3 regions of the Streptomyces sp. NPDC059866 genome follow, and region 3 is predicted to be linked to each of the others. Evidence: riboswitches for the same ligand, from Rfam matches in the RefSeq annotation. Region 3 holds a riboswitch; each other region holds the start of a gene.
What was found. Region 3 has a riboswitch for cyclic di-AMP ahead of ACFV7R_RS18185 (M23 family metallopeptidase). Riboswitches for the same ligand answer to the same signal wherever they lie in the genome.
Positions count from the first base shown of each region.

Region 1: another riboswitch for cyclic di-AMP. It lies ahead of ACFV7R_RS23475 (transglycosylase SLT domain-containing protein); the one in region 3 lies ahead of ACFV7R_RS18185 (M23 family metallopeptidase).
Region 2: another riboswitch for cyclic di-AMP. It lies ahead of ACFV7R_RS10990 (transglycosylase family protein); the one in region 3 lies ahead of ACFV7R_RS18185 (M23 family metallopeptidase).

Region 1 is NZ_JBHWJT010000015.1:75,745-79,012, reverse strand. Features, by position in the region: gene ACFV7R_RS23480 (polyprenyl synthetase family protein) at 254-1,264, opposite strand; cyclic di-AMP (ydaO/yuaA leader) riboswitch at 1,940-2,110, shown strand; gene ACFV7R_RS23475 (transglycosylase SLT domain-containing protein) at 2,116-2,610, shown strand; gene ACFV7R_RS23470 (HAD family hydrolase) at 2,622-3,268, opposite strand, start outside.
Region 2 is NZ_JBHWJT010000006.1:107,894-111,161, forward strand. Features, by position in the region: gene eno (phosphopyruvate hydratase) at 1-582, opposite strand, end outside; gene ACFV7R_RS10990 (transglycosylase family protein) at 919-1,614, opposite strand; cyclic di-AMP (ydaO/yuaA leader) riboswitch at 1,619-1,787, opposite strand; gene ACFV7R_RS10995 (transglycosylase family protein) at 1,970-2,959, opposite strand; gene ACFV7R_RS11000 (cytochrome P450) at 3,156-3,268, opposite strand, start outside.
Region 3 is NZ_JBHWJT010000010.1:263,332-266,599, forward strand. Features, by position in the region: gene ACFV7R_RS18180 (PP2C family protein-serine/threonine phosphatase) at 1-1,118, shown strand, start outside; cyclic di-AMP (ydaO/yuaA leader) riboswitch at 1,311-1,468, shown strand; gene ACFV7R_RS18185 (M23 family metallopeptidase) at 1,480-2,526, shown strand; gene ACFV7R_RS18190 (PrsW family intramembrane metalloprotease) at 2,650-3,268, opposite strand, start outside.

The DNA of each region.
Region 1 (3,268 bases), on a different contig from region 3:
GTCCGTCACTTCGCGTCCTCGCACTCGTCCACCCTGAGCCGCCATTCTCACCCGAATCGGTGAGGAGTGGTGTGTTCCGTGGTCTCCATCTGACCAAACCGGATGCGAAGAAGCGTCAGACCGCGGGCTCAACTCCGCGTACTGCTGCGGTATGACACAAGCAGGCGGCGCCTCCGCCGACCCGTAGGGGTCGTAGGGAGGCGCCGCCTCGATGCCGGGTCCCGGGGATGTCCCCCGGGGGGGGGGGCGTGTCCTAACCCGCGCGGTGCACCACCGCGTCGCACAGTTCGATGAGCGCCGCCTTGGCCTCGCACTCCCGCAGCGGTGCAAGCGCCGACCGCGCCTCCTCCGCGTACCGCACGGTGTCCCGTCGCGCCTGCTCCAGCGCGGGGTGCGCGCGCAGCGCGGCCAGCGCCTGCGCATGCCGGGCGTCGTCCGTCAGGTCGGAGTCCAGCAGCTCGCACAGGGCGATGTCCTCGGCCGTCCCCAGTCGGGCCGCGCGCTCGCGCAGCCGCAGCACGGGCAGGGTCGCGATGCCCTCCCGCAGATCCGTCCCCGGCGTCTTCCCGGACTCGTGGGAGTCGGACGCGATGTCCAGCACGTCGTCGGCGAGCTGGAAGGCGACGCCCAGCCGTTCGCCGTACTGCGTCAGGACGTTCACGAGCGACTCGTCGGCGCCCGACATCATCGCGCCGAAGCGGCACGAGACCGCCACCAGCGACCCCGTCTTGCCGGCCAGTACGTCCAGGTAGTGCTCGACCGGGTCGCGCCCGTCCGACGGCCCGGCCGTCTCCAGGATCTGACCGGTGACGAGCCGTTCGAACGCCTCCGCCTGTACCCGCACCGCCTCCGGCCCGAGGTCTGCCAGGATGTGCGAGGCACGGGCGAAGAGGAAGTCGCCGGTGAGGACCGCGACCGAGTTGCCCCAGCGGGCGTTCGCGCTCGGTACCCCGCGCCGTACCTCCGCCTCGTCCATCACGTCGTCGTGGTACAGCGTCGCGAGGTGGGTCAGCTCCACGACCACGGCCGAGGGCACGACCCCGGGCGCGTACGGGTCACCGAACTGCGCGGCGAGCATCACCAGCAGCGGGCGGAACCGCTTGCCTCCGGCCCGCACCAGGTGCTGCGCGGCCTCCGTGATGAACGGGACCTCGCTCTTGGTTGCTTCGAGCAACCCTTCCTCGACAGCCGCCAATCCGGCCTGGACATCGGCTTCCAGAGCCTGGTCCCGCACGCTCAGCCCGAACGGCCCGACGACGGTCACGAGGGGTCTCCTGTCTGCTGGTGTCTACCGGCGGTTACGCGGTTTGTCGATACGTCGCTGCTTCACTCAAGTCAGCGTATCCGGTCACGTTTCGATCACCGAGGGCGCCCGGGGTTACAGGCCGGGCTGTATCGGATCACGAGCGGTATGTTTTCGATCAGTTGATACGAGCAGTTATTTACCGACTTAATACGAATGAGTGAGCTTTGTCCCGTATTGTCCCAGCTGCTCCGCCTCACCTCCGACCATTCGGGTGACCTCGACGCACATCCGTACACTCCTGCACCCCTCCCCGTGAGGTGACTCTGACCTCCAATGGGGTGATTTGCACAGAAGGCGGAGAGACTCCCTTCCGCCGCACTTGGGAGAAGCGCACCCCATGCACAGCTGATTGATGGGCACTTGAGCCTATTGCCCGATTTGACACTCTTGCGCCCCGCGCGTGACGTGACTCACCTTCACCTGCCGACAGGTTTCAACAGTCGGCGACCATCCGGCTTTTCCCGCTTGCAAGTTGAGCCTTGGCACACGCAAAGGCTCAAGCTGACAAAACACCCCAGACAAAGATCAAACAGCATGTTGCATGAACCAGCCACTTGTTTCCGACATGTGCTCTCGCATACGTTCCGGGCCAGTCGGGCGGACGCCGAATCCTGCCGCCGCCCGGTACCACCGATGACGAGACCACTCACGCACGGCAGGAGCGGGGGACCCAGGTAAGTCGCCGGGCCGGACGTCGTACGACGCACCGGAACGGCTTGGGGTGAAGTTGCGCTCGCAAGGGCGCGGCCGGGCACCTCCCAGCCCGAACCCGACAGCTCACCTCGCAGGCGAAGGAGAGGAACAGCCCCATGCCTGCAAACGGTCAGCTCCGCACCCGCACCCCCCGCATAGCCCGCATGGCCCGCAAGCTCACGGTCGCCGGCACCGGCGCGGCCGTGCTCGCCCTGCCGCTCATCGGTGCGAGCACCGCATCGGCCGCCACCCCCACCGCGGTGACCGCGAAGACCGCCACCACGGCGTACTCCGACAACCTCGACGGCTGGATCCGCGAGTCGCTCGCCATCATGGCGAAGCACGGAATCCCGGGCTCCTACAACGGCATCTACCGCAACGTCATGCGCGAGTCGTCCGGCAACCCGGCCGCCATCAACAACTGGGACTCCAACGCGGCCAAGGGCACCCCGTCCAAGGGCCTGCTCCAGGTCATCGACCCGACCTTCGCCGCGTACCACGTGCCCGGCACGGCCTACGACCCGTTCGACCCGGTCGCCAACATCACCGCCGCCTGCAACTACGCAGCCGACCGCTACGGCTCGATCGACAACGTCTTCGGCGCCTACTGAGCCCTTCGCGCCTACTGAACCTTCGTACCCACCGAGGGCCTGCGCCCGCCGAGCCGCTGCGGGCGCCGGTCCTCGGTGAGGAGCCGTTCGAGGACGACGGCGACGCCGTCGTCCTCGTTCGAGAGAGTGATCTCGTCGGACACCGCCTTCAGTTCGGGGTGCGCGTTGGCCATGGCGACGCCGTGGGCGGCCCAGTCGAACATCGGGATGTCGTTGGGCATGTCCCCGAAGGCGATGGTGTCCTCGGGGCGCAGCCCCAGATGCCGGGCCGCCAGCGCCAGCCCCGTCGCCTTGGTGATGCCGGACGGCTGAAGCTCGACCGTCCCGGGCCCCGACATGGTGACCGTCGCGAGCGAACCCACCACCGAGCGGGCCACCGACGCCAACTCGTCGTCGGAGAGGGTGGGATGGCGCAGCAGCACCTTGCTGATGGGCTCGCACCACAGGTCGTCACGCCGGCCGACCCGCACCGCCGGCAACGTCGGGTGCGGCATCCGATACCCCGGTTCGATGAGCGTCAGGCCGTCGACGCCGTCCTGGTCGACGGCCGCGTACACCGTGCCCACCTCCGCCTCGATCTTGCCGAGCGCGGTCTCGGCCAGTTCCCGGTCCAGGGTGACCGACCACAGCAGACGGTCCACGCCGGCGTCGTACAACT
Region 2 (3,268 bases), on a different contig from region 3:
CTTCAGGACCTTCTTGAGGGTGTGGTAGACCTCGGTGCCCCAGCGCAGGGCCTCGGAGAAGGACTCCGCGCCGATCGGGGCGATCATGAACTCCTGGATGTCCACGTTGGAGTCGGCGTGCGAGCCGCCGTTCAGGATGTTCATCATCGGCACCGGCAGCAGGTGCGCGTTCGGGCCGCCCAGGTAGCGGAAGAGCGGCAGGTCGCTGGCCTCGGAGGCGGCGTGCGCGACGGCGAGCGAGACGCCGAGGATGGCGTTGGCGCCGAGGGAGCCCTTGTTGTCGGTGGCGTCCAGGTCGAACATCGCCTGGTCGATCAGGCGCTGCTCGGTGGCGTCGTAGCCGACCAGCTCAGGGCCGATCTGCTCGATGACGGCCAGGACGGCCTTCTCGACGCCCTTGCCCTGGTAGCGGTTGGGGTCGCCGTCGCGGAGCTCGATGGCCTCGAAGGCGCCCGTGGAGGCGCCGGACGGAACGGCGGCACGACCCGTGCTGCCGTCGTCGAGGCCGACCTCGACCTCGACCGTGGGGTTGCCTCGGGAGTCCAGGATTTCCCGGGCTACGACGACGTCGATGGACGGCACGAGCATCTCCTTCGTGGATGTGACGCGGTTTAGCAGGACCGCAGCGGCTCTGCGAGACGAGCCTAACCGGCTCCGTGGGATCGGCCAGCCGGTCGCCCGCCCCGTGGACGGAACCGATCGTAAATTGTTTCCGAATGGAACAAAGACGGTTCCTCAAGAATGAGGGCCCGAGCGAAGAACGAGGGCACGAGCGGTGACACAAAAGCCCCGCCCCGGCGCGTACGGGGGAACACGCGCCGGGGCGGGGGCCCGCGGGGACGGGGGGACCCTCACGGGGGTCTGCGAAGCCCGGATCGCTTCAGGTCAGGTGAAGCTGCCGACCCGGGTGGACCCGGATTACTTCAGGTGCAGCTGCTGACCGGGGTAGATGAGGTCGGCGTCCTCGACGATGTCCTTGTTCAGCTGGAACAGCTTCTCCCAGCCGCCCTCGACATCGTGCTTCTCGGCGATGGTGCTGAGCGTGTCGCCGGTGACGACCTTGTACTCGCCGTCACCCTTCGCGACCTTCTCACCGGTCGGGGCGGTGACGGTCTTCTGCGCCGGGCGCTCCTGCGAACGGGAGGCCGGCTGCTGCTCGGTCGAGCGGGTGGTGGTCTCGGTGCTGCTCTGCGAGGAGCCCTCCGAGGAGGAGTCGCTCGCGCCACCGCCGGTGTACGTGGCGTTCGACAGGCCCGTGCCGCAGTGCGGCCAGGCACCCTTGCCCTGACCCGCGAGCACCTTCTCGGCGATCTGGATCTGCTGCGCCTTGGTGGCCTGGTCGGCCGTGGCGGCGTACTGCGTGCCGCCGTACGCGGCCCAGGTGGAGGCGGAGAACTGCAGACCGCCGTAGTAGCCGTTGCCGGTGTTGATGGACCAGTTGCCGCCCGACTCGCACTGGGCGACGGCGTCCCACTCGGAGGCGGTGGCGGCGGAGGCGCTGCCGGCCGCCATCAGCGGGGCGGCGACGGCGGCGGCGCCGGTGACGCCGACGACGGCTATGGCGCGAGCGGCCTTGGACGGACGACGGTGCTTGCCCTTGCTGGAAAACAGCATGGAGAGATCCCCTCACCGACGCCTGCGAGGTGAGCTGTCGGGTTCGGGCCGGTTGAGTTGCCCGGCCACGCCCCTGTGGGGAGGCGTGACTTCACCCCAAGCCGTACCGGCTCAACTGTCCGGTGCGGCGCTTACCTTGGGTCCCCCGCTCCTGCCTACGGCGCTTGACGCGACGACTGTTCCCGAACGGCCGCTGGCAGGATTCGGCGTTGCGGCAGCCGGGGCTCGCGTTGGCGAGCGGTCATGACCGTAGACACGCGATTGGCGGAATTTCAAAGAGGATCAGGGCCTCTGAGACTCATCCCACACTTTCACCAAACCGGACATTAGGCGCGAAGTGTGACGTGAACTCCCGCTACTTTTCGCCCGGTTCGACCCCGACATCCAGCGTCTGACCGGGGATGATGTGGTTGGGGTCGGCGCCGACGGTCTCCTCGTTGTCCGCATAGAGCACGGGCCACCCCCCTTGGACGCCAAGGGAGTCGGCGATGCCCCAGAGGCTGTCCCCCTCGCGCACGGTGTACGACCCGTCGGCGGCATCGCGGGCGGAGGCGCTGTCGCGCGAGGCGTGACGGCCCGAGGAATCGGCCGTACGAGCGTCGGCGGCGTCCTCGTCGGCGCTGTCGCCGCGATGCCTGCCCGTCCCGGTGTCGATCAGACCGGAATCACCTTCACTCTGCCCAGAGTTGTCCGATTCCGTGCCCTTCGGGGTGACTGTGGGCGAGCTGTCGGATTCCTGAGAGTTGCCCGAGGTGGAGTCGGTGGGCGTCGGGCTCGCGGAACCGTCCGTCGCATTCGATGACGAGTCAGACGACGGGGACGGCGCGGTGGATTCAGGCGAAGATCCTGCCGAATCAGACGAACCGGACGAGCTGGAGGAACCGGACAAGCCGAGCGAGTTACGCAGGCTCTCGGAAGTGTCCGACGAGGTGTCACCGGCCACACCCGTGTCCACATCGGCCGACCCCTTGTCGGCGTTGAGACCGGAGGTGAGCCCGCAGGTGCCCCACGCGCCCACGCCCTGGTCCGCGAGCACCTTCTCGGCGACGGCTATCTGCTGCGAACGACTGGCCTGGTCGGCGCTGGCCGCGTACGCGAGGCCGCCGTACCGCTCCCAGTCCTCCTGGGACAACTGCAGCCCTCCGTAGTACCCGTCGCCCGCGTTGGCGCTCCAGGAGCCGCCGCTCTCGCACTCCGCCACCCGGTCCCACGTCGTGCCGCTGGCCGCGCTCGCGCCGGTGGCGCCGAGGAGTGGGATGGCGATGGCGGACCCGGTCACGCCGGCCGCGACCACGAGGGCCGGAACCTGGCGGGGGCGACGGTGACGACCGTTCCCGGAGAGCATGCGGGGACCTTTCACGAGACAGCAGTGACCGGCGCGGCGACTGGTGTTCGACGTCGCGCTGATGGGTGAACGTATCGGCAGTCGATCACTTGTCACAAGTTAATGCCGCGCAGATCACGTGAAGATCACAGAGTTGAGGTCGTGTCACGTTTTCGGTGCCGGAGTGGAGGGTTCCGGTCGAATCCGGGGAGTTGCCTTACGAAATGGGCGTGAACTCCACGGGCAGCGTGCGCAGTCCGCGCATGATGAGGCCGCCGCGCCAGCGCAACTCGCTCGGGTCCACGGCCAGTCGGAGGTCCGGGAGGCGGG
Region 3 (3,268 bases):
GCCGGAGCGAGACGCGACGGATCTCCTGCGCCCGCACCTTCGTCCGGGCGCTCCCCGCACTGCTGCTCGTCATCGGCGGCGTCTACGACTACCTCACGCCCCGCCCCTACACCGCGGCCCCCCTGTTCACCGCCGCACCCCTGGTCGCCGCGCCGCTGCTGTCCCGGCGGGTCACGATCCTCACCGGCATCGCGTCCGTCGCCGTCGTGCTCGGGCTGCACATCCGGTACGGCACGGTGTCGCGCGTCGACGCGCTCACCGAGCTCGTCACCGTGGCGACGGTCGCCGTGCTGGCCGTGCTCATCAATGTGCTGGTACGCCGCAGCCACGCCCGGCTCGACTCGGCGTGGAAGATCGCCGAGGCGGCCCAACGCGCGGTGCTGCCCGAACCCCTCGGGCGGATCGGCGGCTTCGACATCGCGGCACGCTACGAGGCGGCCCAGGCGGACGCCTTCATCGGCGGCGACCTGTACGCGGTGCAGGACAGCCCGCACGGTGTACGGCTCGTCGTGGGCGACGTACGGGGCAAGGGGATGGGCGCGGTGGGGACCGTCGCCGTGGTCATCGGGGCGTTCCGGGAGGCCGCCGAGCAGGAGGCGACGCTTCAGGGGGTCGCCGAGCGGCTGGAGCGGGCGCTGACGCGCGAGGCCGCGCGGCGCGACGGCGTCGAGGCCACCGAGGGGTTCGCCACCGCCGTACTCGCCGAGCTGCCGCCCGGTGACGGGGTCGTACGGATCCTCAACCGCGGTCATCCGCCGCCGCTGCTGCTGTGTGCCGACGGCACCGTACGTCCGCTGCCCGCCCGCGAACCCGCGCTGCCGCTCGGCATGGGCGATCTGGGCGCCTGGCCGGCCCGTGTGGAGGAGTCCCGTTTTCCGGACGGGGCGATGCTGTTGCTGCACACCGACGGCCTGTCCGAGGCCCGCGACGCGCACGGCAGGTTCTACGACCCCGCGGCGCGGCTGGCGGGCCGCACCTTCCGCGGACCGGGCGAACTGCTCAGCACCCTGGCCGAAGAAGTGCGCCGGCACTCCGGGGGCGGGATGACCGACGACATGGCTCTGCTCGCCGTACGACGACCGTCACCAGACGTGACCGGACGAACGCCCTCCGCATAACAACTGACACACAGTCAGAAACTGTGACACCCCTGAGTCGCGGTCAACTCGCCCGATTTTCGCCATTCATGACCCTGTACGTCCGGCCGGAAATCGTTAAAGATCAAGTGGAACCGCTTGGAATTCATGCCCCGCTTCTATTAACGTCCGATAACGCAGCGCGGTCGTCCCAGCCGTCACAAGAGTCGGCTCCGTGCGCACGCGCCGAATCCTGCAAGGGAACCGGGGAACCACCAACTTGGGGTGAATCGCGGGTAGGTCGCCGTGGCAACACGGCTGATTTACGCGCGTAGGAGACCTTCCTGCTCCGAACCCGTCAGCTAACCCGGTAGGCGAGAAGGAAGGAAAGGAGTACGCCTACGTGGCGTCCAACCGGCCTGCCCCAGAAGCCCCCTTCGTGCCGGCCCAGCGCTCCGGCGACACCGTCGTCTACGGCGGGCAGCGCACCGACGAGGGTCCCTGGGAGGAGTGGAACCCCACCGCGGAGTCCCTCCGCCCCGTACGCGGCCGGCATCGCGTCTCCAAGCAGCGCGGCGGTGGACTCGCCCGCAGCTCCACGGTTCTCGGCGTCGGCGTCATAGCCGCGGTCGGCGCGGGCGGCATGGCCAGCGCGCAGACCGGCAAGCCGCCGGTGTCGATCTCGATGCCCGACCTGCCGTCCGTGGGCGGGCTCATCTCCGACGACTCCGACGACTCCGACACCTCCGGCGAGACCGCCACCGCTCCGCTCAGCAGCCTCGGCATGACCACCGCGGACACCGCCCAGGGCACCACCGACGCCGGTGAGGCGCTGCGCACCCGCATCATCGCCCAGGCCGAGCAGCAGCAGGACCAGGTCGACACCAAGGCCGCCACCGCTGCCAAGGTCGCCGCCGAGAAGGCCGCCGCCGAAGCCGCCGCCAAGGCCGAGCAGGAGGCCGAGGCCAAGGCCGCCGCCGAGAAGGCGAAGGCCGAGGAGGAGGCCCGCCAGAAGGCCGAGGCCGAGCGCCTCGCCCAGCTGGCCAAGCAGTACGCGCTGCCCACCTCCTCGTACACCATCACCTCGAGCTTCGGTCAGGCCGGTGCCCTGTGGTCCTCCGGCTACCACACCGGCCTCGACTTCGCCGCGCCGACGGGCACGCCGCTCAAGGCCGTGCACAGCGGCACGATCACCGAGGCCGGCTGGAACGGGTCGTACGGCTACAAGACCGTCCTCACCCTCGATGACGGCACCGAGGTCTGGTACGCCCACCAGTCCTCCATCAACGTCAGCGTCGGCCAGAAGGTCACCACGGGCGAGGTCATCGGGCGCGTGGGCGCCACGGGCAACGTCACCGGGGCTCACCTGCACCTGGAGGTGCACCCCGACGGCGCGGGCAGCGGCATCGACCCGCTGGCCTGGCTGCAGAGCAAGGGCCTCAACCCCTGACATCCGCTCCTTTCGAACCCCGGCGGTCCTGACGGCACCCCCCCGACGTCAGGGCTGCCGGTTCGCGGTGTGTGCGGAACGGCTGTTGCCGGGACCTCACGGCGCCGATCGCCCGGCGCGCCCCTACGACTGGTACGGGTTGTACGCGGGATGCCGTTGGTACGGGGGATACGGCTGGTATGCGGGATACGGCGCCGCCATCGGCCAGGGCGGCACAGCCACCGGTACCGGCGGAGCCGTCACCCGCGCCGCATACTCCAGCGCCGGCCGCGCCACCTCCCGTCGGCTCCACAGCTCCCGCAGCAGTTCGCCTTCCCGTAGGACGAAGTCCGCGCCGGCCCGGCCCCGGCGCCCGCGATGCCGTAGGAACGCCAGCGAGGTCGCGTACGCCTCGTACTGCGCCACCGCCCGCGCGGCCGGCTTCCCCAGGTGGTGCCCGGCGTACTCCCTGGCCAGCCGGCGCGCCCGCATCGAGCCCAGCGCGAACGGTATGGCCGGTGTCAGCCAGCCGGCGGCGACATAGGCCGGGAGTTCCTCGCGCACGGTCCGCAGCTCCCGCTGCCGGGTCCAGATCACCAGCCAGGTCAGCAGCCCGAACGCGGGCACCATGAACCCGCCGTACACCGCGAAGAACCCGAAGTTGCCGAAGGTCGCCGAGCCGTTCCAGAGCGCGTGCATGCCCATCGCGAGCAGCAGCCCGGACAGCGGCATCAGTACGCGCCGCAGATGCTGGCGCTGCCCG